Regions from separate parts of the Nocardioides kongjuensis genome, predicted to be linked through region 2. Evidence: riboswitches for the same ligand, from Rfam matches in the RefSeq annotation. Region 2 holds a riboswitch; the other holds the start of a gene.
The links. A riboswitch is a leader RNA that binds a small molecule or an ion and turns the genes downstream of it on or off. The one in region 2 is predicted to bind glycine.
Positions count from the first base shown of each region.

Region 1: another riboswitch for glycine. It lies ahead of gcvP (aminomethyl-transferring glycine dehydrogenase); the one in region 2 lies ahead of gcvT (glycine cleavage system aminomethyltransferase GcvT).

Region 1 covers NZ_JACCBF010000001.1:1,336,596-1,350,899, forward strand. The annotation lists gene BJ958_RS06355 (bifunctional nuclease family protein) at 1-220, shown strand, start outside; gene BJ958_RS06360 (MerR family transcriptional regulator) at 341-991, shown strand; glycine riboswitch at 1,050-1,140, shown strand; gene gcvP (aminomethyl-transferring glycine dehydrogenase) at 1,227-4,049, shown strand; gene BJ958_RS06370 (serine hydrolase) at 4,057-5,361, shown strand; gene BJ958_RS06375 (thioesterase family protein) at 5,537-6,379, shown strand; gene BJ958_RS06380 (DNA recombination protein RmuC) at 6,833-8,239, opposite strand; gene BJ958_RS06385 (formate dehydrogenase accessory sulfurtransferase FdhD) at 8,300-9,121, opposite strand; gene pepN (aminopeptidase N) at 9,118-11,547, opposite strand; gene BJ958_RS06395 (oxidoreductase) at 11,602-12,483, shown strand; gene BJ958_RS06400 (putative quinol monooxygenase) at 12,569-12,868, shown strand; gene BJ958_RS06405 (peptidylprolyl isomerase) at 12,904-13,659, opposite strand; gene BJ958_RS06410 (LLM class F420-dependent oxidoreductase) at 13,722-14,304, shown strand, end outside.
Region 2 covers NZ_JACCBF010000001.1:785,246-799,549, reverse strand. The annotation lists gene BJ958_RS03780 (endonuclease/exonuclease/phosphatase family protein) at 1-185, opposite strand, end outside; gene BJ958_RS03775 (SDR family NAD(P)-dependent oxidoreductase) at 273-1,799, opposite strand; glycine riboswitch at 1,885-1,980, shown strand; glycine riboswitch at 1,981-2,083, shown strand; gene gcvT (glycine cleavage system aminomethyltransferase GcvT) at 2,138-3,256, shown strand; gene gcvH (glycine cleavage system protein GcvH) at 3,293-3,667, shown strand; gene lipA (lipoyl synthase) at 3,664-4,593, shown strand; gene BJ958_RS03755 (L-serine ammonia-lyase) at 4,593-5,975, shown strand; gene BJ958_RS28935 (diguanylate cyclase domain-containing protein) at 6,082-7,530, shown strand; gene BJ958_RS03745 (TetR/AcrR family transcriptional regulator) at 7,454-8,050, opposite strand; gene BJ958_RS03740 (oxygenase MpaB family protein) at 8,102-8,956, shown strand; gene BJ958_RS03735 (acyl-CoA dehydrogenase family protein) at 8,973-10,163, shown strand; gene BJ958_RS03730 (putative bifunctional diguanylate cyclase/phosphodiesterase) at 10,157-12,232, opposite strand; gene BJ958_RS03725 (glycosyltransferase family 2 protein) at 12,393-13,796, shown strand; gene BJ958_RS03720 (hypothetical protein) at 13,793-14,014, shown strand; gene BJ958_RS03715 (alpha/beta hydrolase) at 14,017-14,304, opposite strand, start outside.

The DNA.
Region 1 (14,304 bases), 550 kb from region 2:
CTTCTACGCGACCCTGGTCTTCGCCTCCGGTGTCGAGGTGAGTGCGCGTCCCTCCGACTCGATCGCGCTCGCCCTGCGCACCGGTACGACGATCTACTGCTCCGAGGAGGTCCTCGCCGAGGCCGGTCTGGCCGCGCCCGCCGAGGAGGAGGACGAGGTCGAGGCCTTCCGCGAGTTCCTCGACCACGTCTCGCCCGAGGACTTCGGCGCCGAGGGTTGAGCCCCGGATCCCGAGGGGGGTCAGCTGTCAACCTCAGGCTCAGGTTGAGGGTTTTCGGCGACACGCCCGGCGACGTCTTTGACCGGCCCGACGCCGCGGACGTACCTTGAGGGAGTCGAAATGACAGCAGTGCAATCCCCCTTGCCTGAAGCGCCGCGACCTGGAGGTTCCGTGAACGAGCAGCAGCCCGAGAAGGTCGGTCAGGACGTGACCGCGGCGACTGCTGCCGCGGAGGAGCAGGGCCTCCTGTTCACCGACGACGTCTCGCCGCTGCCCAGCGACCTCGGCTACCGCGGCCCGACCGCGTGCAACGCCGCCGGCATCACCTACCGCCAGCTCGACTACTGGGCCCGCACCGGCCTGATCGAGCCGAGCGTGCGCGGCGCCAAGGGCTCCGGCTCGCAGCGTCTCTACAGCTTCCGCGACATCTTGATCCTCAAGATCATCAAGCGGCTCCTCGACGCCGGGATCTCGCTGCAGAACATCCGCACCGCGGTCAGCCACCTGCGCGAGCGTGGCACCGACGACCTGACCCAGGTCACCTTGATGAGCGACGGCGCCTCGGTCTACGAGTGCACCAGCAACGACGAGGTCATCGACCTGCTGCAGGGCGGCCAGGGCGTGTTCGGCATCGCCATCGGCGGCGTGTGGCGCGAGATCGAGGGCACGCTGGCCGAGCTCCCGAGCGAGCACGCCAACGTCGCGGAGCAGACCGGCCCGGTCGCCGGCGACGAGCTGGCCGCGCGCCGCGCTGCGCGCCACGTCGGCTGACGACCGAACGGACGAGGACGGCCGTACAGGCGTCGTACCTGTAGGCTGTTCCTGCTGTTGATGCTGCACGGGAGAGTCAGGCCCCGTGCCTGCGCCGAAGGGGCAATCCCTCCCCGGAACCTCTCAGGCGCCAGGACCGTGCGGAGCAGGCAACTCTGAAGGCGCAGTGACGCGCCGACAGAGGGGGAGGGCTCGATTCATTTCATCGACCCCGACCCGAGGAGCACCTCTGCTCATGAGCGCACCCTTCGTCAACCGTCACATCGGCCCGGACGACGCCCAGGTCGAGACCATGCTCGACCGCCTCGGCCACGCATCGCTCGACGCCCTGATGGACGCCGCCGTCCCGAAGTCGATCCGCTCCACCGACCCGCTGGGTCTGCCGGCCGGGGTCGACGAGGAGACGGCGGCCGCCGAGCTCCGCGCACTCGCCGGCACCAACGTTCCCGGCGAGTCGATGATCGGTCTCGGCTACCACGCCACCGTCACCCCGGCGGTGATCCGTCGCAACGTGCTCGAGGACCCGAGCTGGTACACCGCCTACACGCCGTACCAGCCGGAGATCTCTCAGGGCCGGCTCGAGGCGCTGATCAACTTCCAGACCATGGTCGCCGACCTCGCCGGCCTGCACACCGCCGGCTCCTCGCTGCTCGACGAGGGCACTGCCGCGGCCGAGGCGGTCGCGCTGGCCCACCGTGCCAACCGCAAGGCCGCCGGTCCGTTCGTCATCGACGCCGACGCGCTGCCGCAGACCATCGACGTCGTCGCGACCCGCTGCGAGGGCCTCGGCATCGAGATCCTCGTCGCCGACCTGACCGACGGCCTGCCCGAGGGCCCGGTCTCCGGCGTCCTCATCCAGTACCCCGGCGCGTCGGGCCGCGTGGCCGACATCAAGCCGGTCATCGACGCCGTCCACGAGCACGGCGGCCTGGCCGTCGTCGCTGCCGACCTGCTCGCGCTGACGCTGCTCGAGGCGCCCGGCGCGCTCGGGGCCGACGTCGTCGTCGGCTCGGCCCAGCGCTTCGGCGTACCGCTGTTCTACGGCGGCCCGCACGCCGGCTTCATGGCCGTGCGCGAGGGCCTCGAGCGCCAGCTGCCCGGCCGCCTGGTCGGTGTCTCCGTCGACGCCGAGGGCCACCTCGCCTACCGGCTCGCGCTGCAGACCCGTGAGCAGCACATCCGCCGGGACAAGGCGACGTCCAACATCTGCACCGCGCAGGTGCTGCTCGCCGTCACGGCGGGCATGTACGCCGTCTACCACGGTCCGGACGGGCTGCGGGCGATCGCCGGCGACATCCACGGCCTGGCCCGGCGCGCCGCCGCATCCCTCGCGGCCGCCGGCGTCGAGGTCGTCAACGAGACCTTCTTCGACACCCTCAACGTCCGGGTGCCCGGCCGCGCCGAGGCCGTCGTCGCCGCCGCTCGCGAGGCGTCGATCCACCTGCGCCTCGTCGACGCCGACACGGTCGGTGTCTCCTTCGGCGAGACCGCCCGCGAGACCACGCTGGCCGCCGTCCTCGGCGCCTTCGGCGTCACCGAGGTGTCGGCCGAGGGCGACGCGGGGCTGCCCGAGGACCTCGAGCGGACCACCGAGTTCCTCACCCACCCGGTGTTCAACACCCACCACAACGAGACCTCCATGCTGCGCTACCTCGCGCGGCTCTCGAACCGCGACTACGCGCTCGACCGCGGCATGATCCCGCTCGGCTCCTGCACGATGAAGCTCAACGCGACCACCGAGATGGAGCCCATCTCGCTGGCCGGCTTCGCCAACCTGCACCCCTTCGTGCCGGCCGCCGACGCCGACGGCTACCGCCAGCTGATCGACCAGCTCGAGGGCTGGCTCGCCGAGGTCACCGGCTACGACCGGGTCTCCATCCAGCCCAACGCGGGTGCCCAGGGCGAGTACGCCGGCATGCTGGCGATCCGCAACTACCACCGGGCCAACGGTCAAGGACAGCGGGACGTGTGCCTGATCCCGTCCTCCGCGCACGGCACCAACCCGGCCTCGGCCGTGATGGCCGGCATGAAGGTCGTCGTGGTCAAGGCCAACGACGACGGCACCGTCGACCTCGCCGACCTGCGCGCCAAGTGCGAGCAGCACTCCGAGACCCTCGCCGCGATCATGGTCACCTACCCCTCGACGCACGGCGTCTACGAGGAGACCATCACCGAGCTGTGCGACCTGGTCCACGAGCACGGCGGCCAGGTCTACATCGACGGCGCGAACTTCAACGCGCTGCTCGGGTACGCCGCTCCCGGCAAGTTCGGCGGCGACGTCTCGCACCTCAACCTGCACAAGACGTTCTGCATCCCGCACGGCGGCGGCGGCCCGGGCGTCGGCCCGGTCGCGGTGCGCGCGCACCTGGCGCCGTACCTGCCCACCCACCCGCTGCACCCCGACGCGGACCGGCGCGAGGGCACCGGCGCGATCAGCGCGGCTCCGTTCGGCTCGGCCGGCATCCTGCCCATCTCCTGGGCCTACATCCGGATGATGGGCGGCGAGGGCCTGACCCGCGCCACCGCCGTCGCGGTGCTCTCGGCCAACTACGTCGCCGCCCGCCTGGGCGAGCACTTCCCGGTGCTCTACCGCGGCGAGTCCGGCCTGGTCGCCCACGAGTGCATCCTCGACCTGCGCCCGATCACCGCGGCGACCGGTGTCTCGGTCGACGACGTCGCGAAGCGGCTCATCGACTACGGCTTCCACGCCCCGACCATGTCGTTCCCGGTCGCGGGCACGCTGATGGTCGAGCCGACCGAGTCCGAGGACCTGGCCGAGCTGGACCGGTTCTGCGACGCGATGATCGCCATCAAGGGCGAGATCGACCGCGTCGCCGCCGGTGAGTGGGCCGTCGACGCGTCGCCGCTGCACCACGCCCCGCACACCGCCCGTACGCTCGTCGGCGAGTGGGACCGCTCCTACTCCCGCGAGGTCGCCGTCTTCCCGGCCGGCATCTCGCCCGACAAGTACTGGCCGCCGGTGGCGCGCATCGACCAGGCGTACGGCGACCGCAACCTCGTGTGCGCCTGCCCGCCGTTGGACGCCTACGCCGAGTGATCCGTCGGTGACGTCCTACGACGACGCGCTGGCGTCGCTGCAGGCCGCGGGTCGGCTGCCGTCGGTCTCGGCGGCGGTCGCCCGCGGCGGCACGCCGGTCTGGCAGGGCTGCGTGAGCGTCCTGCCGGACCGGGAGGTGACCAGCGCGTCGTCGTACCGGATCGGGTCGATCACCAAGACCCTGACCGCCGTGCTCGTGATGCAGCTGCGCGACGAGGGGCGGCTCGCTCTCGACGACCCGATCGGGCGGTTCGTGCCGACGGGCTACGCGGACGCGACGGTGCACGACCTGCTCGCCCACACCGCGGGCCTGCAGAGCGAGCCCGCCGGTGCGTGGTGGGAGCGGGTCGACGGCGGCACCGTCGACGAGCTGCTCGCCGCCAACGACGGGTCCGGCCGGGTCGCGGCGGCGGGGGAGGGCTACCACTACTCCAACCTCGGCTTCGCACTCCTCGGCGAGGCGGTCGCCCGGCTGCGCGGTGCATCGTGGTGGGAGGTCGTGCAGCAGCGGCTGCTCGCACCGCTCGGGATGGGCGCCACGTCGTACCACCCACCGGCCGACCACGCGCCGGGTCGCAGCGTCGACCACTTCGCCCACACGCTCTGGGCCGAGCCTCACTCCGACACCCGTGCGATGGCGCCGGCGGGGCAGCTGTGGAGCACCGTCGGCGACCTGCTGCGCTGGGCGGACTTCCTCGCCACCGGGCACCCGGACGTCCTCGCTCCCGCGACCCTGGCGGAGATGGCCGAGCGTGCCACGCCCGCTGAGGCGTACGGCCTCGGGCTGCGGGTGCTCTCCGTCGACGGCCGCACCCTCGTCGGTCACACCGGCTCGATGCCGGGCTTCATGGCCTCCCTCTTCGTCGACCGGTCGACCCGCGACGCCGTCGTCGCGCTCACCGACGCCACCACGGGGCTGCGTGCCGACCAGGTGCCGGGACGGTTCCTGGCCGCAGGTCCCGGCAACCCGTCGGGGCCGGTGGCGCTCTGGCGTCCGTCACCCGGGGCGGTCCCGGACCGGGTCGCCGAGGTGCTGGGCGTCTGGTACTGGGGCAACACCGGCTTCGGCATCGAGTGGCGCGACGGCGAGCTGCAGGTCCACGACCTGCGCACCGGTGAGCTCGAGGAGCGCTTCCGCCCCGAGGGTGACGGCTTCCTCGGCACCGACGGCTACCACCGCGGCGAGACCCTGCACCTGCGGCGGCGCGCCGACGGGACCGTCGGGCACCTCGAGTGCGCGACCTTCATCTGGACCCGCACGCCGTACGACCCGCAGGCACCGATCCCGGGTGGTCCGGCTCCCCGGGCGTAGGCGACGCTCGCGTGTAGATTCGCGACGTCCCCGGTTCACTCCTGCTTGGGAGGATGGACGTTGCTCTGGTGACGCCTCCAAGGTGCGGTGTCGTCCCAGCGCGCCCCGCTTCCGCCGGGGCCTGGATCATGGCCCGGCGCTGAGGGCTCCGGACGACGTGGGGCATGATGCTCCCGTGAACGAGAACACGTTCCAGTTTGCCTGGTTCCAGCAGTCCGCCGCCGGCTTCGACCCGCTGCCGCTCGCGCAGAGCCTGTGGCGCGACGACCAGATGCACGGCGTCGCGGTCAGCGGTCTGCTCGCCCGAGCGCTCGAGCATGCCGTCGGCGTAGCCGGCCGCACCGACCTGGTTCCCGCGCGCTACCACGTCGACCTGTTCCGGCCGGCACGCATGATCACCACCACCGCGTCCGCCCGGATCGTCCGCGAGGGCCCGCGCCTCGTGCTGCTCGACGCCACCGTCGAGCAGGAGGGCGAGGTCGTCGCCCGCGCCGGCGCAACCTTCCTCGCCCCCTCGGGCAACGCCGCCGGCGAGGTCTGGGCCGCCCCGGGGGAGCGACCCACTCCGCCGCCCGCCGACCAGCTGCCCACGCCCGGCGAGCACCACGTCCCCTGGTTCGCCAGTGCCGCGCCGTGGTCGGACAACTTCGGCGACCACCAGAACGGCGGCCGCCACCAGACCTGGCAGACCGCCGTACCGATCGTCCTCGGCGAGGAGTGCACCCCGTTCCAGGCCGTCGCGTCGATCGCGGACGCCACGAGCATGGTCACGAACTGGGGGAGTCGCGGCGTCGAGCACATCAACACCGACATCGACCTGGCCCTGTGCCGCCGGCCCGACAGCGTCCGGCTGGGCCTGCGCGCAGCCGACCACGTCGCGTCGGACGGCATCGCCGTCGGCACGGCCGAGGTCTTCGACGCCACCGGCGTCATCGGCACCGCCACCGTCACCTCGCTCGCCAACACCCGCCGCACCGTCGACCTGTCCGGTGGGGTGGAGCCGCGCGGCGCCGTCTGAGCAGGCGCCGGAATCGTTGCGGTTTGGTCCCAAACCGCAACGATTCGGGCCATTTCCGTGCGGTCTCTGCCCAATCGGTGAGCTGATCGGTGTGGGGGTCGGACTGCTGAACGGTCTGGGTCAGCCGGTCGGGCCCGTACGCTCCGTGGTTGCGGTTTGGTCCCAAACCGCAACGATTCCGGCGATTTCAGTGCGGTCTCTGCCCAATCGGTGAGCTGATCGGTGTGGGCGGTCGGCCTGCTGAACGGTCTGGGTCAGCCGGCCGGGACCGTACGCTCCGTGGTTGCGGTTTGGTCCCAAACCGCAACGATTCCGGCCATTTCCATGCGGTCTCTGCCCAATCGTGGCCTGTCTCGGCGCCCAGACCCGACTGGCGTCCTCAGGGCGAGTGAACCCAGCCACCCGTGCCGGACCGGACCACCTCGGTACGGGCCGCGGGCCCAGCCGCGAGACTCAGCCTGCCTGCTTGTCGTCCACGATCTCGGCGTCGACCGCGAGGTCGAAGTCGAATGTGAGCTCCTCGCGCTCGAGGTCGGCGAGCGCGGAGAACTCGCTCGAGGTGAGGGCCTTGGGCGTCTCCTCGATCTCGGTCGGCGCCGGGATCGTGGCGATCGGGTCCGCGGCGTTGAGCTTGCGGGCGGCGGGGAGGACGGAGCGCTCGAGGGAGCCGGTGAAGCTGTTGTAGTCCTTCACGCTGCGCTGGATCGAGCGGCCGAGCTTGTCGACGTGCTCGGAGAGCTTGAGGATGCGGCGGTAGAGGACCTGGCCGAGCTCGAAGAGGACCTGTGCGTCCTCGGTGAGCGCCTCCTGCTTCCAGGTGAAGGCGACCGTCTTGAGCATGCCCCACAGGTTGGTGGGGGTGGCGAGCACGATGCCTTGCTTGAAGGCGTGCTCCATCAGCGAGGGGTCGACCTCGAGGGCGGCGTTGAGGAGCTGCTCGTTGGGGATGAACGCGACGGTGAACTCCGGACTGATCGCCAGACCGGTCCAGTACCCCTTCTGGGAGAGGGTGTCGACGTGGCCGCGGACCTTGCGGGCGTGGTCCTCGAGCAGGCGCTGACGCACCTCGGGCTCGAGGCCCTCGCGCTGGGCGTCCATGAACGCGTTGTAGGGGACCTTGGCGTCGATCGCCATCTGCTTGCCGCCGGGCAGGTTGATCACCATGTCGGGCCGGCGGGCTCCCGAGTCGGCCTCGACGGAGTGCTGGAGCTCGAAGTCGACGCGGTTGAGCAGGCCGGCCGTCTCGACCAGGGTGCGCAGCTGGGTCTCGCCCCACGCGCCGCGCACCGCGTTGTTCTTGAGGACCGAGGCCAGTGTGTCGGCCGCCTTGCGGGAGTCCTCAACCGAGCGCTGGGTGTGCTGGATCTGGGTCGCGAGCTCGGTGTGCTGGCGGACCCGCGCCTTCTCGAGCTCGTCGACCTTCTGCTGCATCGAGCGGAGGTGCTCGACGACGGGCGTGAGCGTCTTGAGGACCTGGGTCTGGCCGGACTCGCCCCGCTCGCGCTCCTGCTGGGCCTGGCGCTGCTGCTCCACCAGCGTGCGGTACCGGGCGCGGGCGTCGTCGACGGCGTCACGCAGCTCGTCGACGGTGGCCAGGGCGCCGGTCAGCTCGGCCTGGACGGCGGCCCGGGCCGCAGCCTCCTCGGCCAGGACGGCGGCGGTGCGGGACTCGCCCTCGAGTCGCACGCGCTCGACCTCGTGGCGCAGGTCGGCGAGCTCCGCCTCGTGGCGCGCCGCGACGACCTCGGGAGCCTCGCCCGGGGCGACCTCCACGGTGGCCGGCAGGAGCGACTGGCGCACCATCCAGCCGACCCCCGCACCGAGCAGGAGACCGACGAGGAGAGCGAGGAGGATGGCCATGGGTGCAGTCAAACAGGAGGGCCCGACAGAACTCCTCGGGCCACGCCGGGCGCCTGCGGATCAGGCGTACCGGACCGTCCGGTCGCCCTTCGTCCAGCCGTACAGCGCGAGCCCACCGGCCGCGGCCAGCCGCACCGACAGACCGGTCGGGGCGCCGACCGCGACGAGCGCGCCGATCCCGCTGGCGACCGCCTTCTGGACCAGCTCGAAACCGGCGCGGCCGCTGATGACCAGCACGGACTCGGCCGACGGTGCCCCGGCCAGGACCCGTGAGCCGACGACCTTGTCGACGGCGTTGTGCCGTCCCACGTCCTCCCGTACGGCGACCAGCCCGCCCTCCGCGTCGAAGAGCCCCGCCGCGTGGGCGCTGCCGGTGCGCTCGAAGAGCTGCTGGTGCGGCCGCATCAGGTCGGGCAGCCGGCGCACCAGCTCGGGGGAGGGGAGGGGGCCCGACCAGGGCAGCGAGGGGCGACGGGAGAGCACCTCGTCGACCTCGTCGGTCCCACACACCCCGCAGGCTGCCGACCCGGCGCTGAGTGCGTCGAGCTGGCTCGGGACCCGCGACGGCACCGCGTCGAGGGTGACGGTGACGACGTTGAACTCCTGCTCGGGCCGCAGCTCGACGTCGGTGCAGTACGCGACGCCGGCCGGACGGCCGAGACCCTCGTGGTGCACCCAACCGGCGGCCAGCTCGAAGTCGTTGCCGGGGGTCCGCAGCGTCGTCCACACCCGTCGTGCCGGGGCACCCGGCCACGCCAGCCGGATCTCGAGCGGCTCCTCGGTGAGCACCCGGTCCTCCGGCCGACGTACGTCGTCGCCGCGGTGCTCCTCGACCCGCACCCGCGTGGTCGGCCCCGGCCGCCGGGCCTTGACGCCGGTCACAGCACGGCCCGCCGTCGGCGCAGCTCGTCGAGCCGGTCGGTCAGCCGGCGTCGTACGGCGCCCGGCAGGTCGCGCTCGAGCGCGGCGACGGCGGCGGCCTCGGTGGCGTCGTCGAGGTGGGTGATGGGGAAGTAGGCCTCGACGACCTCGCCCTGCACCCAGCCCTGGTGGGCACCCATGATCGTGTCGAGCTGCTCGAAGTAGGCGGTGGCGAAGGGCGCGGTGATCTCGCGCTGGCCGGCCTGCCACAGCCCGTTTCCGGCCGCCTTGACCTCGTAGTTGGGGACCGACACCTCACCGATCGCCCGCGCCCAGGCGAACTGCTTGGCCTCGAGGGTCGGCAGCGAGGACACGGCCCGAGCGTGGTGCACGGTGGTCGTGCCGCTGCGCTCCGCCTCGAGCGCCGCGTCCAGCGCCGCCCGGTCGGTGGCCCCGAGCTCGGCGAGCCGGCGGCGGGCCTTCCAGCGCAGGTCGTTGTCGGCGACGATCCCCTCGGGCAGGTCCTCGCCCGCCGCCCAGCGCTCCAGCTCGTCGGCGTCCGCCGCCGAGAGCACCGTCGCCCGGAAGGCCGACAGCTGCAGCTCGGAGCCCACGTCCGCGGCCTCGGCCGCCCGTCGGACGGCGGCGTGGAACCGCTCCGTGGTCCCGGCCGGTGCGAGCGGCAGCACGGTCTCCAGCACCCACGGCAGCAGGTTCCGGGCGCCGTCGGAGGTGTCCTCGACGGGAGGTGCGGTCGCGAGCAGGTCGGCGACCTGGGCGGGGGTGAGCGCACCTTCGAACAGGCCCAACCGGACGCTGTTCCACATGGTCGCGCGCAGCTGCGGGTCGGTCATCGCCGGCGCCAGTGTCGGCAGCGCCGCCATGGTCAGCGCGTCGGGCGGGCTGACCGCCCAGGTCGACTCGGTGGCGTCGAGGAGCACGGGCGCGTCGCCGGCCTCGAGCGGCGTGGCCGGGCCGTCGACCACGAGCGGCCGCTGGGTCCAGCCGTCCGCACCGTGGGTGGCGACGACGAGGTCGTGGCGGCGGTCGGCGGGGTGGGCCGCGGGGGAGGTACGACGGACCACCCCGGCCCCGCGGTCGAGGTCGAGCCGGTCAGCGCCCGGCGTGAGCAGCCAGTCCTTGATGAAGCCGTCGAGGCTGGCGCCGCCGGCAGCCCGCTCCCAGCTCGCGAACAGGTCGTGCATCGTCGCGTTGCCGAACCGGTGCAGCTCGAAGTGATCGCGCACGCCACCGAGGAAGGCGTCGTCGCCGAGGCGGCGGGCGAGCTGGCGCAGCACGTTCGAGCCACGCGCGTAGGAGATGCCGTCGAAGTTCTGCAGCGCCGAGAGGGCGTCGGGCGCGGCATTGCCGGCGACGGGGTGCGTCGTCGGACGCTGGTCGGCGGTGATGCCCCACGTGCGGCGGGCGTAGGAGTCGTGCAGGGGGCCGTCGGCGTACTCCGTGGCGTCGGTGATCACGCGCAGTCCCATGTACTCGGCGAACGACTCGTTGAGCCACAGGTCGTCCCACCACTTCGGCGTGACGATGTTGCCGAACCACTGGTGCGCCATCTCGTGGGCGATGATGTTGGCCCGGAAGCTGCGGTCGGCGCGGGTGCTGGCACCTTCGAAGAGGAGCGGGTCACGCAGCGTGATGCAGCCCGGGTTCTCCATCGCACCGGCGTTGAACTCGGGCACGAACGCCTGGTGGTAGTCGCCGAAGGGGTACCGGATGCCGAAGAGCCGGTGCAGCTCGTCGAACGACTGCCGGGTCAGGGTCAGCAGCTCGTCGGCCTCGCGGTCGAGCGTCGCGGCGAGGCTCTGCCGCGAGCTCAGGCCGAGCGGGATGCCGTCGTGCTCGTCGCGGATCAGGTGGTAGGGCCCGGCCACGACGGTGACGAAGTACGTCGCCAGCGGCTGCGTCGGCCCGAGCTCCCACCGCTTCGTCGTGCCGTCACCACCGGTCTCGGCGGCCGGCGCGTTGCCGACCACCAGCCAGTCGGACGGCGCGGTCACCCGCACGGAGTAGGGCGCCTTGAGGTCGGGCTGGTCGAAGCACGCGAACACCGACGGGGCCGCGTCCATGAAGGACATCCCGTAGACGTAGGCCTTGCCGTCGACCGGGTCGACCGAGCGGTGCAGGCCCTCGCCGTCGTTGCGGAAGGCCATCGTCGCGTCGACGACCAGCTCGTGCTCGCCGGCGGCCAGGTCCAGCGCGATCCTGCCGTCCGCCAGCTGCTCGACGTCGAGCGGGTGACCGTCGAGCCGCGCGGCGTGCAGCGCCCGTGGCTTCACGTCGACGAACGTGTCGGCCCGCTCGCTGCGGAACCGGATCGTGGTGACCGAGTGGAAGGTCTCCTCGCTCGACGACAGGTCCAGCTCGACGTCGTACGACGTCACGGTGAGCACGCTCGCGCGGTGCTCGGCTTCGGCGCGGGTGAGGCTCATCCGGCCAGCCTAGAACTCAACCGGATGCACGGCGGATGTGGGAGGGTTCGGGCCATGCGTGCGTGGACCCAGGTGCCGCCCCAGCAGGGCCGGCGGTACGTCATCACCGGCTCGAACGGCGGACTCGGGCTCGAGACCGCCCGGATCCTCGGGTCACGTGGCGCCGAGATCGTGATGGCCTGCCGCAGCGTCGAGAAGGCCTCCGCCGCCGCCCGCACCGTGCCGGGCCACGACAAGGGCCGGGTCGAGGTGCGCCAGGTCGACGTCAGCTCCCTGGACTCCGTGCGGCTGTTCGCGAAGGGGCTGGAGGCCGACGGCCGCCCGGTCGACGTCCTGGTCAACAACGCCGGCGTGCTCGGCGTACCGCACTCGGTGACGCCGGAGGGCGTCGAGATGCACTTCGCGACCAACTACCTCGGCCACTTCCTGCTCACCCAGCTGCTGCTGCCGCTGCTCACCGACCGGGTGGTCGTGATCAGCTCGCGCGAGCACCGCTCCGGACGCATCGACCTCGACGACCTCGGTTGGCAGCGCCGTCCCTACCGGCCCTTCCAGGCGTACGGCGACTCCAAGCTCGCCGACCTGCTCTTCATGCGCGAGCTGGACCGCCGCCTGCGCAGCCAGGGCTCTCACCTGCGCGCCGTCGCCGCCCACCCGGGCGCCTCCGCGACTGCGATCACCAGCGGATCGGGCCACCCGGTCGTCACCGCCATCGGCCACTACGGCCAGAAGCTGGTCGGCATGCCCGCCTGGCGCGGTGCCCTGTGCACCGTCTACGCCGCCACCATGCCCGTCGACGGCGGCACCTACATCGGCCCCCACGGCCGCACCGAGCTGTGGGGGTGGCCGGCCCCGGCCCGGATGTCGCACAAAGCGGACGACGAGGTCCTCGCGCGAGCGTTGTGGGAGCGGTCGATCGAGCTCACCGGGATCTGACTGGGCGCACGAAGAACGGGTACTGCCCTCTCGCGGTCGACGGCTGCAGCGGTGAGTCCCTACAAGTGCAAACGGAGTCAGACTGATGCTGACGAAAGCGCTTCTCGTACGCCTCGAGGCCCTCCCGGGCAAGGAGGCGGAACTCGCCGACTTCCTCACCGCGGCCCGATCGATCGTGATGCAGGAGCCCGGAACGATCGCCTGGTTCGCGATCCAGTTCGGGCCCTCGAGCTTCGGGGTCTACGACGTCTTCCCGGACGACGAGGCCCGGGACGCGCACCTGGCGGGCGGTGTGGGGCAGGCACTCGGTCCCAACACCGGGGTCCTCTTCTCCGAGCCTGAGATCGAGAAGATCGACATCCTGGCCGACAAGGTCCCGGCGTAGCCTTCCTCGGGCGCTGCGGCGCTGTTGGTGCCGCGTCAGCCGATCTCGATGCTCTCGAACGTGACCGGCGTGTTCGGCCGGCCGCCGCCGCTCTGTGCCCAGTACCCGTCGTTCCCGCTCGCGGTCGCCTTCTTCAGCGTCGCGACCGACGCGGCGTCGAGGTGGCCCCAGACGGTGTAGTCCGGCGGGAACTGGGAGTCTCCGAAGACGATGAAGAACTGGCCGCCGCCGGAGTGGGGCCGGCCGGTGTTCGCCATGGCCAGGGTTCCGGCCGGGTAGGTCTCCGTGCCGTCGACCTCGTCCGGGATCGTGTAGCCCGGACCGCCGGTGCCGGTCTTGGGGTCGGCGTCGGCCGCCTTGGGGTCGAAGTACGGGTCGCCGCACTGGAGGAACTCGAACCCGGGGTCGTTGCCCTGGCGGTGGCACGAGGTGTTGTCGTAGTAGCCCTGCTCGACCAGGGAGACGAAGGACTCGACGGTGCAGGGCGCCTTCGTGGCGTCGAGGGTGACCGTGAGCTTGCCGATCGAGGTCGTGAGCACGGCCGTGACGTCGCTGGTGTACTCCGGCGTCGTGGGCGGCAGCTCGACGTCGCGCGCGGGCTCACCCTCCGCGACCCAGTCACACTCGCCGGCGGCGGCCGGCGTGCCGGCCGTGGTCGCCTCGGTCGTGACCGATCCGGACGGCGACGTGGACTCGGCGTTCCCCGGGTCCTTGGCGGTGTCGTCGCCGCAGGCGGACACGGAGGCGAGGAGCAGCAGGGCCGGGACCCCGGCGAGCAGGCGAGAGCGCATGGCCCGCATCGTACGCAGCGCAGCGCGCACCTCCCGCGACACGTCCGGGCTAGGTTGGCGGCATGGACCTCGGCATCCACTACGCGAGCTTCAGCCACCCGGAGTGGGACCGGCGACTGGCCACGCGGCTGGCGGCGACGGCACAGATCGCCGACGAGGGCGGGATCGCGCTGTTCACCGTGATGGACCACTACTTCCAGATGGAGATGGCGGGCGGTCCGGCCGAGCCGATGCTCGAGGGCTACACGACGCTCGGCTTCCTCGCGGGTCGCACCGAGCGGATCGCTCTCGGCCTGCTCGTGACCGGTGTGACCTACCGCCACCCGGGCCTGCTCGCCAAGATCGTGACGACGCTGGACGTGCTGTCGGGTGGCCGGGCGTGGCTGGGGATCGGCGCAGCCTGGTACGAGCGCGAGCACGCCGGGCTCGGCGTACCCTTCCAGCCGGTCGCCGAGAGGTTCGAGCGGCTCGAGGACACGCTGCGGATCTGCCGGCAGATGTGGAGCGACGAGGACGGCGCCTTCGACGGCACGCACCACCGGCTCGCCGAGACGATCTGCGTCCCGCCGCCGGTGAACGGGAGGGTGCCGATCCTGATCGGGGGTTCGGGGGAGCGCAAGACGCTTCGGCTCGTCGCACAGTACG
Region 2 (14,304 bases):
AGGACCTCGTACCTGCCCGGACCGGCGTAGTCCCAGTCGAGGCTCACGGTGACGGAGCCGCCCGTCACGGTCTGTCCCGAGACCCAGGGCGCGGCCGGACGGCCGGCGGCGCTCGCCGGGGACAGCGCGGACAGCACACCGAGCGAGACGGCGAGGACGGTCATCAACGACAGCAGGCGACGCATGCCTTTACCTTCGGCCAAAGTTCGCGCGGATGCACGTCCGTACCACAAAAAGGTGATGACAGGACCGATCGGACCGTACTCAATGGCTCACCAGGGTGAGGGCTCGTAGTCCTTCACGAAGCATCCGTACAGGTCCTCGCCCGCCTCGCCGCGCACGATCGGGTCGTAGACCCGCGCCGCGCCGTCGACGAGGTCGAGCGGGGCGTGCCAGCCCTCGGCCGCGATCCGCAGCTTCTCGTGGTGCGGCCGCTCGTCGGTGATCCACCCGGTGTCGACGGCCGTCATCAAGATCTTGTCGGTCTCGAACATCTCGCCCGACGACGTCCGGGTCATCATGTTGAGCGCGGCCTTGGCCATGTTGGTGTGCGGGTGCCCGGCGCCCTTGTAGCGGCGGGAGAACTGCCCCTCCATCGCCGAGACGTTGACGATGTAGGCACGGCGGGCGCCGTTCTGCACGGCGGCACGCAGCGCGGGGCGCAGTCGCGAGTTGATCAGGAACGGCGCGATCGAGTTGCAGAACTGCACCTCGAGCAGCTCGAGCGGGTCGACCTCGTCGAGCACCTGGGTCCAGGAGTTGTTGTCCTGGATGTCGGGGATCAGGCCGCCGGCATCGATCGCGGTCCCGGCCAGGTGCGCCTCCAGCGAGGCGCCGCCCGCCTTGAGCGCGAGCGCGGTCATCGAGGCCGCGTTGTGGGCCGCGAGCGCGGCCTCGGCCGACTCCCCGTCGTGGTGCGCGACCGCCGTCGAGGACAGGGCACCGGCGATGGCGGCGGGGTGCGCCTCGGAGATCCGGTCGAAGGTGACCATCTCCGGGAGCGCCGCGACACCGAGCGACTCGGCGGAGGGCAGCGCGGTGTTCTCGCCGTCGATCAGGTGCGTGTACGCGCCCGGCAGGCGTCGTACGGTCTGGCAGGCGTTGTTGATGATGATGTCGAGCGGTCCGTCGGCGGCGACGTCGTCGGTGAGCGAGATGACCTGGGTGGGGTCGCGCAGGTCGATGCCGACGACCTTGAGCCGGTGCAGCCAGTCGGCGGAGTCCTCCATCGCGGCGAAGCGGCGTACGGCGTCCTTGGGGAAGCGGGTCGTGATCGTGGTGTGCGCACCGTCGCGGAGCAGGCGCAGCGCGATGTACATGCCGATCTTGGCGCGACCGCCGGTCAGCAGCGCACGCTTGCCGGTGAGGTCGGTGCGCTGGTCGCGCTTGGCGTGGCTCATCGCGGCACAGCGCGGGCACAGCCAGTGGTAGAACGCGTCGACGAGGGTGAAGTCCTCCTTGCAGATGTAGCACCCGCGCGCGGTGAGCAGCTCACCGGCGAAGGCACCCTGCGCGGTGGAGACCAGCGGGATGCCGGCGGTCTCGTCGTCGATCCGCATCGGCGACCCGGTCGCCGTCCTCTCGATGATGTCCTGGTCGTGCCGCTGCCGCTCCATCCGGATCTCGGCCCGCCGCTGCTTCTTGATCAGCTTGTACATGTACGACGCGGCGCGCTTCATGGTGCGCACGTCGTCGTGCTCGGGGTCGAGCAGCGGGACCTGGCGGAGGACCTTGAGGGTGATGGCGAGCTCCTCCGGGTCGATCCCGGTCAGCTGCTCGTCGGAGTCGGGGCGAGGCACCGCCCGATGGTACGGGCGCCGGCCGGCGGATGCCGTATGCTCACCCTGCGCCATGATGCGCGTCACAACTCAACATCGCGCCGTTCGAACCCCGGCGGGAGAGTCCCAGTCCCACGAGGACGGGCGCCGAAGGAGCAAATCTCCCCAAGAATCTCTCAGGCCCCCTGACCGCCGGGACGAGGCGAACTCTGGAAAGTCGGACCGGACCCACCGGCCCGCACCCACGGTGCAAGCCGCCCGACCGGGCGGTGAAGCTCTCAGGTAGCGATGACAGAGCGGGGAGGCAACCCAGCCACGAGCGCGGCGTACCGCTGCGCTCTTCACGAGGAAGCCTCCCGATGACCACACCTTCAGCGACCCCGCGGCTCACGCCGCTGCACGACGTGCATGCCGCCCTCGGCGCGTCGTTCACCGACTTCGCCGGCTGGCAGATGCCGGTCCGCTACGGCTCGGAGACCGCCGAGCACCGCGCCGTGCGCACGACGGCCGGTCTGTTCGACCTGACCCACATGGGCGAGGTCGAGCTGGTCGGCCCCGGTGCCGGCGCCGCGCTCGACCACGCCCTGGTCGGCCGCCCGTCCGCGATCGGCGTCGGCCGCGCGCGCTACTCGATGATCTGCGCCGAGGACGGCGGCATCATCGACGACCTCGTCGTCTACCGCCTCGCCGAGGAGCACTACCTCGTCGTCGCGAACGCCAGCAACGTCGCCGTCGTCGCGCCCGAGCTGGTCGCCCGCGCCGAGGGCTACGACGTCACCGTCACCGACACCTCGACCGACTGGGCGCTGATCGCGGTCCAGGGCCCCGCGTCGGCGGAGATCCTCGCCGGTCTGACCGAGCTCGACGTCCCGTCGCTGAAGTACTACGCCATCGACGCGGGCACGGTCGCCGGCATCGACGTGCTGCTCGCCCGCACCGGCTACACCGGCGAGGACGGGTTCGAGGTCTACTGCAGGCCCGGCGACGCCGCCGCCGTCTGGGACGCGCTCAGCACGGCCGGCGAGTCCCACGGCCTGGTCCCCGCCGGCCTCGCCTGCCGCGACACCCTGCGCCTGGAGGCCGGGATGCCGCTCTACGGCCACGAGCTGGACCGCGACACCACGCCGTACGAGGCCAACCTGGGCCGCATCGTCGTGCTCGACAAGCCCGAGGGCTTCGTCGGCCAGGCGGCGCTCGCCCAGCGCAAGGAGGAGGGCCCGCGGCGCACGCTCGTCGGCCTGGTCTCCACCGGTCGCCGCTCGCCGCGTGCGGGCTACCCGGTCGTCGACCCGGCCACCGGCGCCGAGGTCGGCGTGGTCACCAGCGGATCGCCCTCCCCCACGCTGGAGAAGCCGATCGCGATGGCCTACGTCCCGCCGGCGCTCGCCACCCCGGGCACCCGGGTCCAGGTGTCGCTGCGCGGCACCCTCGAGGACGCCGACGTCGTCGAGCTCCCGTTCTACAAGCGCAACAGCTGACCCAGCGACACCCCACCGACTTCGAGGAGAGACACCATGAGCAACCCCACCAACCTCCAGTACACCGCCGAGCACGAGTGGATCGCCGTCGACGGTGACAACGCCAAGGTCGGCGTCACCGCGTACGCCGCGGACGCCCTCGGCGACGTCGTCTACGTCGACCTGCCGGCCGTCGGCAGCACCGTCACCGCCGGCGAGTCCTGCGGCGAGCTGGAGTCGACCAAGTCGGTCAGCGACCTCTACGCGCCCGTCACCGGCGAGGTGGTCGAGGTCAACGAGGCCGTCGACGCCGACCCGAGCCTGGTCAACAGCGACCCGTTCGGCGAGGGCTGGCTGTTCGTCGTCAAGGTCAGCGCGAACGGCGAGCTGATGGACGCCGCGGCGTACGACGCACTGATCGCCTCGGCATGACGGCCGTCGTGCCGGAGGGGCGCAAGCTCCTCCGGCTGGAGGTCCGCAACGCGGAGACCCCGATCGAGCGCAAGCCCTCGTGGATCCGCACCAAGGCGGTGATGGGCCCCGAGTACCGCGGCCTGAAGAAGCTGGTCCAGTCCGAAGGCCTGCACACCGTGTGCGAGGAAGCCGGCTGCCCCAACATCTTCGAGTGCTGGGAGGACAAGGAAGCCACCTTCCTCATCGGCGGCGACCAGTGCACCCGACGCTGCGACTTCTGCCAGATCGACACCGGCAAGCCCCAACCCCTCGACCGCGACGAACCCCGACGCGTCGCCGAGTCCGTGCAGACCATGGGCCTCAAGTACGCCACCATCACCGGCGTGGCCCGCGACGACCTGCCCGACGGCGGCGCCTGGCTCTACGCCGAGACCGTCCGCGCCATCCACGACCTCAACCCCGACACCGGCGTGGAGAACCTGGTCCCCGACTTCAACGGCGACCCCTCCCTGCTCGCCGAGGTCTTCGAGTCCCGCCCCGAGGTCCTGGCCCACAACGTCGAGACCGTCCCACGCATCTTCAAGCGGATCCGCCCCGCGTTCCGCTACGAACGCTCCCTCGACGTCCTCACCCAGGCCCGCACGTTCGGACTGGTCACCAAGTCCAACCTGATCCTCGGCATGGGCGAGACCCGAGACGAGGTCTCCCAGGCCCTCCGCGACCTCCACGACGCAGGCTGCGAGCTGGTCACCATCACCCAGTACCTGCGCCCCAGCGTGCGGCACCACCCCGTCGAACGATGGGTCAAGCCCGAGGAGTTCGTCGAGCTCGCCACCGAGGCCGAGGAGATCGGCTTCGCCGGCGTGCTCTCCGGACCACTCGTGCGCTCGTCCTACCGTGCAGGACGGTTGTACCGTCGAGCCATGGAACTCAGGAGCCAGTGATGGCGCTGAGCGTCTTCGATCTCTACTCGATCGGCATCGGGCCGTCGTCCTCGCACACGGTCGGCCCGATGCGCGCGGCGCACACCTTCGCCGCCGGCCTCGCGGCCGACGGGGAGCTGCCGCGCGTCGCGCGCGTGCGGGCCGAGCTGTTCGGCTCGCTCGGCGCGACCGGCCACGGGCACGGCTCGGTCAAGGCCGTCATCCTCGGGCTCGAGGGTGACGACCCGGCGACCACCGACACGGCGACCTACGACGCCCGGGTGGCGGCCATCCTCGAGCGCGAGCAGCTCCGGCTCGCCGGCGAGCAGGTCATCGCCTTCGAGGCCGACGACGTCGTCATGCACCGGCGCCAGTCGCTGCCGGCGCACCCCAACGGCATGGTGTTCACGGCGTACGACGCCGACGGGGCCGAGCTGCGCGCCCGCACCTACTACTCCGTGGGCGGCGGCTTCGTGGTCGACGACACGCAGGTGGGTGCCGACCGGGTGGTCGTGGACGACACGGTGCTGCCGCACCCGTTCACGACCGGCGGCGAGCTGCTCGCTGCCTGCCGGGCGGCCGGGATGAGCGTCTCCGACGTCATGCTCGCCAACGAGCTGACCTGGCGCAGCGAGGCACAGGTGCGAGAGGGCCTGCTCGAGATCTGGCGGGTGATGGCGGCGTGCGTCGAGGAGGGCTGCCACCGTGAGGGCGTCCTGCCCGGTGGGCTCAAGGTGCCGCGACGCGCCCCGGAGCTCTACGCCACGCTCTGCGCGACCGGGAGCGACGACCCGCTCGACGTCATCGACTGGGTCAACCTGTTCGCGCTGGCCGTCAACGAGCAGAACGCGTCCGGGGGCCGGATCGTCACCGCGCCCACCAACGGCGCGGCCGGCATCGTGCCGGCGGTGCTGCACTACTGGGTGCGCTTCGTCGCCAAGGACCTGCCCCGGGAGCAGGTCGACGACGGCATCGTCCGGTTCCTGCTGACCGGCGCGGCGATCGGCATCCTCGCCAAGATGAACGCCTCCATCTCGGGCGCGGAGGTGGGCTGCCAGGGCGAGGTCGGCTCGGCCTGCGCGATGGCGGCCGGAGCGTTGTGCGAGGTCCTCGGCGGCTCCCCGGAGCAGGTCGAGAACGCCGCCGAGATCGGCATCGAGCACAACCTCGGCCTGACCTGCGACCCGGTCGGCGGTCTGGTCCAGATCCCGTGCATCGAGCGCAACGCGATCGCCTCGGTGAAGGCGATCAACGCGGCCCGGCTGGCCATCCACGGCACCGGCTCGCACAAGGTCAGCCTCGACAAGGCGCTCAAGACGATGCGGGAGACGGGTCGCGACATGAAGACCAAGTACAAGGAGACCTCGCGCGGCGGCCTGGCCGTCAACGTCATCGAGTGCTGAGGACCCCGGTCCCTCTCGTCGCACGGGCCTCACCAGACTGCTTCGGTCGTCGTACCCCCTGCCGATGTGCCCCGTGAGCGCAGTCGATGAGAGGGGAGCACGAGCCGTGGCACGACGCGTCTTCCGGGCCGTGCTGCCCGGGGTCGGGTTCGCGGTGGCGTACGCCCTGGCCATCCTCGCCGGCCGGGCGAGCCGGGTCGACGGCAGCGAGGTGTCGCTCGTGTGGCCCGCGGCCGCGGTCGCCGTCCTGTGGGGGCTGCATGCACGCGACCTCCCGCGCGTGCAGGCGGCGCTCCACTGGTCCGGCCTCGCGGCACTGACCTTCGGCGTCAACCTGACGACCGGCGCGCCGGTCGGCCTGTCGGCCTGGTTCACCGGCGTGAACCTCGTCCTGGCTGCGGTCGCGGCCACGGCCCTCGGGTACGGCGGTCGCCCCGCGGTCCTGCGCGACCCCGCCGACCTCGGCCGGGTGACGGCCGCCGTGGCGGCGGGAACGGTCTGCGCAGCCGCGCTCGCGACAGCCTTCTTCGCCCAGCAGGGCCACCACGACCTCCTCGAGACGTTCGCCCTGTTCGCCGTCCGCAACGGAGTCACCGCTCTCGTCGGCCTGGTGGTCGTCCTGCGCCTGCGCGACGCCCAGTGGCGCCGGCCGCACTTCACGACCGCGCGCGTCGTCGAGACCGTCGCCTGCGCGAGCGTGGTGGTCCTCGTGTTCGTCCGGGTGTTCTGGGTCAACCCCGGGAACCCGACCGCCTTCGCCGTGATGCTCCCGGCGCTGTGGGTCTCGCTGCGCTACACGACCACCACCAGCACGCTCTTCGCGGCGGGCGCCGGCCTGGCGATCCTGACCGGCACCCTCCTCGACCACGGGGTGCTGCAGGACCTGCCCCCGGAGCGTCAGGCGCTGCTCGCCCAGGGCATGGTCGGCAGCGTCACCCTCGCCGTGCTGACCCTGGCCCTGTTCCGGGACTCGCGCAACGAGCTGATCGCCGAGCTGCGCGACCTCGCCCTGCGCGACCCGCTGACCGGGCTGGCCAACCGGACACTGCTCAACCAGCGGCTCGAGGAGCTCCTGCGCCGCGACCCGCCGGAGACGGTCGGCGTGCTGCTCCTCGACCTCGACGGGTTCAAGCTGGTCAACGACGCCTGGGGCCACGACGAGGGCGACCTGCTGCTGGTCGAGATCGCCCGCCGGCTGACCGAGGTGGCCCGCCCCGGCGACACCGTGGCCCGGCTCGGGGGCGACGAGTTCGTCGTGCTCTGCCCCGGGCTGGGCGACCCGGCCGAGCTGGAGCTGTGCGCCGAGCGGGTCCGCAAGCGGGTCGCGCTCCCCTACGGCCAGGCCTCGGACGCGCCGTACGACCGGATCACGGCCAGCGTGGGCGCCGCCGTCTCCGAGCGCACCAGCACGCCCCGCTCGCTGCTCGCGGCCGCCGACCGCGCGATGTACGACGCCAAGCCCGCCGGCGGCGCCGGGCTCAGAGACCGGGAAGCACGCGGCGCACGATGGCCAGGAGCGCCTCGCGCAGCAGCAGGTGGGCCTGCTCGCGGCTGAGCGTCGCCTCCCTCGACCACTCCCTGATCGCGCCCCGCGCCAGCTCCCCGAAGGAGCGCACCACGGCCCGCGCAGCCAGGTCCTGCGGGTCACCGCCGACCATCTCCAGCACCCGGCCCGCCGCCAGGGTTTGCGCCTGGTCGAGGATCGCGCGGACCTCGGCGTCCTCCCCCACGCCCTCGGCCGCACGGACGGTCAGGTACGTCGCCCGCTCGGGCGTGATCGAGCCGAGGAACCAGTGGACGGCCGCGTCGACGCGCTCGGTCAGCGAGCCCGTGGGCAGCGGGACGTCCTCGAGGGTCGGGAGCAGCGACGCGCGTCGTACGACCTCCAGGTAGAGGGTCCGCTTGTCGCCGAAGTAGTGGTTGAGCAGGCCGCGCGCGACGCCCGCCTCGTGGGCGATCCGGGTGGTCGACACCTCGGCGTACGACTGTGCGGCGAACAGCCGCTCGGCCGCCACCAGGATCTGCTCGCGCCGCTCGTCGGGGGCGAGGCGCTGGCGTCGGGCCGTCTCGGTCATGGCCCCAACCTACTATTGGCACTCTGCCAACAAAAGGCTAGCGTTGCCGCCATGGCGACCAGCTCCCCGGTTCCGAAGGTCCGCGACCTGCCCGTGCCTGCCGGCTTCGACATGCGCGACCACGTCTCCGGGATCGGCGCCCACCTCGCCGGCCCGGCCAACGTGATCATGCAGCTGAGCTGGCCCGGCGTCGGGTACGGCGTGATGAACAGCCGGGTCCACGACGGCGCCGCCACCAAGCGGCCGTTCAAGCGCGGCCGGACCACGTTCACCTACCTCGCCGTCGCGCTGCTCGGCACCGACGAGGACCGGGCCGCCTTCCGCAAGGAGGTCAACCGCCAGCACGCGCAGGTCGTGTCGCGGCCCGGCGAGAAGGTGCAGTACCGCGCGATGGACCCGCGGCTGCAGACCTGGGTCGCTGCCTGCCTCTACCACGGCACGGTCGACATGATCGAGAAGATGCACGGCCCGCTCCCCGACGCCGAGGCGGACGCGCTCTACGCCCACTGCGCCCGGTTCGGCACCACCTTGCAGATGCCAGCCGACGCGTGGCCGCCCGACCGGGCCGCCTTCCGGCGCTACTGGCAGGAGGCGGAGGCCGAGGTCGCCATCGATCCGGCGGTGGCGTCGTACCTCCTCTCGCTGACCCGGCTGCAGAACTTCCCCCCGCCGTTGCGCCTGCTCGCGCCGTTCGTGCTGTTCGTGACCACCGGCTTCCTGCCGCCGCTGTTCCGCGACGCGATGGGGTTGCCGTGGACCGCGCGCCAGCAACGCCGCTTCGACCGGCTGCTGCGCACGCTCGGTGCCGTCGAGCGCCGACTGCCCCGCGTGCTGCGGAGCTTCCCGTTCAACCTGTGGCTGGCCGACATGCGCCTGCGCCGCCGGTTCCGCCGCCCGCTCGTGTGACCCGCGAAGGAGAACCATGGACTTCGACCTGCCCGAGAGCGCCCTCGCCGTCCGCGAGGGCGTCGCGGCCGTCGCCGCGCGCTACGACCACGCCTACTGGTCGCGCTGCGAGGAGGAGCACCGCTTCCCGCAGGAGGTCTTCGACGACCTCGGCAACGGCGGCTGGTTCGGCCTGTGCGTGCCCGAGGAGTACGGCGGCGGCGGGCAGGGCCTGCTCGAGCTGGCTGTCGCCAACATGACGCTGTGCGCCTCCGGCGGCGTCGCCGGCACGTTCTTCTACGTCACCACGCCCGGGTTCGGCGCGATGACGCTGACCCGGCACGGCACCGACGAGCAGAAGCAGCGGATCCTGCCCGGCCTGGCGGACGGATCGGTGCAGTTCTGCCTCGCCCTCACCGAGCCCGACGCCGGCAGCAACGCGATCGAGATCAGGACCGCCGCCCGCCGCGACGGCGACGAGTTCGTCATCAAGGGCCAGAAGACCTGGATCTCCAACGTCGAGAACGCCGACTGGATGGTCGCCGTCACCCGCACCATCCCGGCCGCGGAGACCCGCGAGCGCGGGCTGCCCCGCACGGCCGGCTTCACGCTCTTCCTCGTCGACGTCGCGCAGGCACGGGCCGAGGGCACGCTGTCCTACACGCCCATCCCCAAGATGGGCAGCAACATCCTGCACTCCAGCCAGGTCTTCCTCGACGACGTCCGGGTGCCGGCCGCCCACGTGATCGGCGAGGTCGACGCCGGCTTCGCCGTGCTCTGGGACGTGCTCAACCCCGAGCGGATCCTCGCTGCCTCCGGCGGCATCGGCACGGCGGACGCCGCCTTGCAGATCGCCTGCGACTACGCCCGGACGCGCGAGGTGTTCGGGCGCCCGATCGGCGCCAACCAGGGCCTGCAGTTCCCGCTCGCCCAGATCAAGGCCAAGGCCGAGCTCGGCCGGCTGATGACCTACCACGCCGCCTGGCTCTTCGACCAGGGCCGGCCCTGCGGCAACGAGGCCAACGTCGCCAAGCTCACCGGCGCCCAGGTCGGCTGGGAGGCCGCCAACCAGGCCTTCCAGACCCTCGGCGGGATGGCGTACTCCAAGGAGTACCCGGTCGAGCGGATCTTCCGCGACGCCCGGATCGCCAAGAACATCCCCGTCGCCGAGGAGCTGGTGCTCGCCCACATCGGCACCCAGATGCTGGGGCTCCCCCGGTCCTACTGACGCGACAGGGCCCGGGTCACCATCTCCAGCGACCCGGCCGGGACACCGGGGCTGTACAGGTAGCCCTGCACCTCGTCGCACCCGCGCTCGCGCAGGTACTGCTCCTGCGCCGGCGTCTCGACCCCCTCGGCGACCACCGTCATCCCGAGGGCGTGGGCCATCACGATGATCGCGTCGACGATGGCGGCGTTCTCCGCGGTGCTGATCTCCTGGACGAAGGAGCGGTCGATCTTGAGCTTGTCGATCGGGAACCGGGTCAGGTAGGCGAGGCTGCTGTAGCCGCGGCCGAAGTCGTCGACGACGATCGAGACGCCGAGCGAGCGCAGCGACTCGAGCATCGCGACGACGTCGCCGTGGTCCTCGATGAGGAGGCCCTCGGTGATCTCGACCTCCAGCTGCGAGGGCTGGATGCCGGCCACCTCGATGGCCTCGGCGATCTCATCCAGCCAGGCGCGCCCCCGCAGCTGGCGCGGTGACACGTTGACCGCGAGGCGCAGCGGGCGGCCGACCTGCTCCTGGACCCGGGCGAGCGCCGTACAGGCCGTCGAGAGGACCCAGCCGCCGAGCTGGGCGATCATGCCGCCGTCCTCCGCGACCGGGATGAACCGGTCGGGCGGGACCGGGCCGAGGCTCGGGCTGGTCCAGCGGGCGAGCGCCTCGACGCCGACCACCTCGCCGGTCAGCAGGTCGACCTGCGGCTGGTAGACGAGGGAGAGCTCGTCCTGGTCGAGCGCCTGGCGCAGTGCGGCCGACAGGGCGAGCCGGTCGTTGTTCTCCTCGAGCATCGCGGGCTCGAACCAGCGGATCTCGTTGCGCCCCGCCGCCTTGGCCTGGTACATCGCGATGTCGACGTTCTTCAGCAGCGTGCCCGGGTCACGGCCGTCGGCAGGGCAGCGCGTCCCTCCGACACTGGCCGTGACCGCGAGCTCGTAGCCGTGCACGACGACCGGCGCGAGCACGTCGGCCATCAGCTCCTGGAGCCGGCGGTCCAGGTCGGCACCGGGGACCAGGTCCTCCAGCACCAGCACGAACTCGTCACCCCCCAGTCGGGCGACGAGGTCGTCGGCCCTGGTCCACGCCAGGAGCCGCTCGGCCACGACGATGAGCAGCTCGTCACCGATGTGGTGGCCCAGCGAGTCGTTGATGCGCTTGAACTGGTCGAGGTCGATCAGGACCAGGACCAGCTCGGTGCCCTCCCGCTCGGCCCGCTCCAGCGACTGGTCGAGGTGGCGCACGAGCAGCGAGCGGTTGGGCAGGTTGGTCAGGCTGTCGTGGGTGACGATGTGCTCGATGCGCTCGCGGGCCTCGATCCGCTGCGTGATGTCGTACGCGACGACCAGGAAGCCGCCCGGCGCACCGTCCTCGGGCGCCAGCGGCACGATCCACTCGTGCACCGGCACCGCGCTGCCGTCCCGGCGCCGGTAGGTCCACTCCGCCTCGTCTCCGAGCGCGTGGGCCAGCACCGGCGTCCCGTCGGGGTAGAGCTGGCGCTGGGAGCCGTCGATCTGGACCAGTGAGCGCCCGATCAGCTCGTCCTGTGCCCGGCCGACCAGGTCGGCCGCGGCCGGGTTGGCGGTGACGATCCTGCCGCTCGCGTCGGTGGCGATGATGCTGAACGGCATGGTGTCGAGGATCGAGCGCCGCAGCGCGTCCTCCCGCGCGGCCACGAGTGCCTCCTGGCCGCGCAGCCGCTCGGTGATGTCGATGATGGAGGCGAGGACGTAGCGGTCGTCCCCCACCGTGATCGGGTTCAGGCCGATCTCGATCGGCATCTCGGTGCCGTCGCGGCGCAGGCCGAACAGCTCGCGGCCCACGCCCATGGCACGGCGATCCGGGTGCACGGCGTACGACGTCCGCTCGAGCCCGTGCCTGGCCCGGAACCGCTCCGGCATCAGGTCCTCGACGCCCAGGGCCAGCAGCTCCTCACGGGAGTAGCCGAAGGCCCGCTCGGCCTCGGAGTTGACCAGGACGATCCGGCCGTTCGCGTCCACGAGCACCATCGCACTCGGCACCGCCTCGATGATGAGCCGGAGCCGCTCGTCGTCGGTCGCGTCGCGGAGCATGACCATGTGTTCGGCTCGGGACCGCAGGATCGGAGGGGATCGGGACCTTGGTCCCGACTACGCGTGTCGATCGGACGGCATCGCGGCATTCGTGGGTCTTTCGCGCCGCACCTGCCTAGGGTCGTGGTGGAGGGAAGGGGATCTCGTGCACTGGTTGCAGCGAGCAGTGGGACTGCTCATTCTCGGGACGGCGCTGGCTGGTGCCGGCTTGTTGTGGTGGTCGGTCTCCGACACCGCCCACGGTCGGGCGAGGCCGTCCGACGGCCTCGTGCTGGGCGTGTGGCACGTCCTCTACGACACCGAGGCACCCACCGTGCCGACGCTCGCCGCCGCCGGCGGCGTCGCCCTGCTCTTCGCCGCCGGGGTCGCGACGCTCGAGCGTCGCATCGCCAACCGGGCGCGGCGCAGCGACGACGGCACCCACCTGCCCCTCTCCCCGCGCCACGTGATGGCCGAGACGCGCGGCGTCTTCCACGGCGAGGTCACGCTGACCGTGCTGGTCCCGGCCCACAACGAGGCCCAGGGCATCGCCGCCACCCTCACCTCGCTCACGGCCCAGTCCCGCTCACCAGAGCGGATCATCGTGGTCGCCGACAACTGCACCGACGACACCGTCGCCATCGCGCGCCGCTGCGGCGCCGAGGTGATCGAGAGCGTCGACAACGTCCACAAGAAGGCCGGCGCGCTGAACCAGGCACTGGCCCGGATCCTGCCCACCCAGGGCGAGAACGACCTGGTCATGGTCATGGACGCCGACACCGTGCTCGACGACGGCTTCCTCGCCTCGGTCGTGCGCCGGATGACCGCGGACCGGGCGCTGATGGCGGTCGGCGGGCTGTTCTACGGCGAGGACGGCAAGGGCCTGATCGGCCAGTTCCAGCGCAACGAGTACACCCGCTACGCGCGCGACCTGCGTCGCCGCCGCGGCCTCGTGTTCGTCCTCACCGGCACCGCCACCGTGTTCCGCCCGCGCGCCCTGCGCACCGTCGCCGCCGAGCGCGGCAAGCTGCTGCCCGGCGTACCCGGGGACGTCTACGACACCCTCGTGCTCACCGAGGACAACGAGATCACCCTCGCCCTCAAGTCGCTCGGCGGCCTGATCGTCTCGCCGTCCGACTGCACCGTCGTCACCGAGGTCATGCCGACCTGGCGCACGCTGTGGACCCAGCGGCTGCGCTGGCAGCGCGGTGCCCTGGAGAACCTCGGCGAGTACGGCCTGCGTCCCTCGACCTTCCGCTACTGGGCCCAGCAGCTCGGCATCGGGTACGGCGTGATCGCGCTGTTCGCCTACCTGTTCTTGATGCTGCTCATGGCACTGTCGTTCGACAGCTGGGTGTGGTTCCCGTTCTGGCTCGGCACCGGCCTGGTCTTCACCATCGAGCGCATCGCGACCGTGTGGCGTGGCGGCTGGCGGGCCCGGATCCTCGCCGCGACGCTGTTCCCCGAGCTCTTCTACGCGCTGTTCCTCGACATCGTCTACCTCAAGGGGATCGTCGACATGTCCCTCGGCCGCAACGCCCAGTGGGGCGAGCACACCCCGACCCCCGCACGCCACAAGGTGGACGCATGAACGCCCCGCTGCTCTCCACGCTCGGCATCCTGTTCCCCGAGTCGCTGGTCCGCTCGCACCCGTTCGCGGTCCTGGCCGCGTTCGTCGCGATCAACACGATGGTCTACGTGACGCTGTCGGTCGCCAAGGCGCTGCCGAAGATCTGGGTCCGGGACTACCTGCCGCGCGGCTACGAGCGGGCCGAGACCCGCAGCATCTACCCCGACGGCGAGCGCTGAGCTCAGCCCGACAACCCCACGAGCCACTCACCCAACGCCGCCACCGCACCCGCGGACACCCCGTGCCCGCCGGCGTCGCGCCAGGTCGTGGCCACCGAGCCGGCCTCGCCGGTGAGGTAGGCCCAGGTCGCGTCGAGCAGCTCGCGCGGGATGACCCGGTCGGCGTCGCCCTGGGCGACGAAGACGGGGACGCCGGACAGCCGCCCCGGCGTGACGGGCACGCCCGCGTCGAACGGCAGCGTGCCGTGCAGGATCGCGGCGCCCGCGAAGCGGCCCGGCTGGGCGAGCAC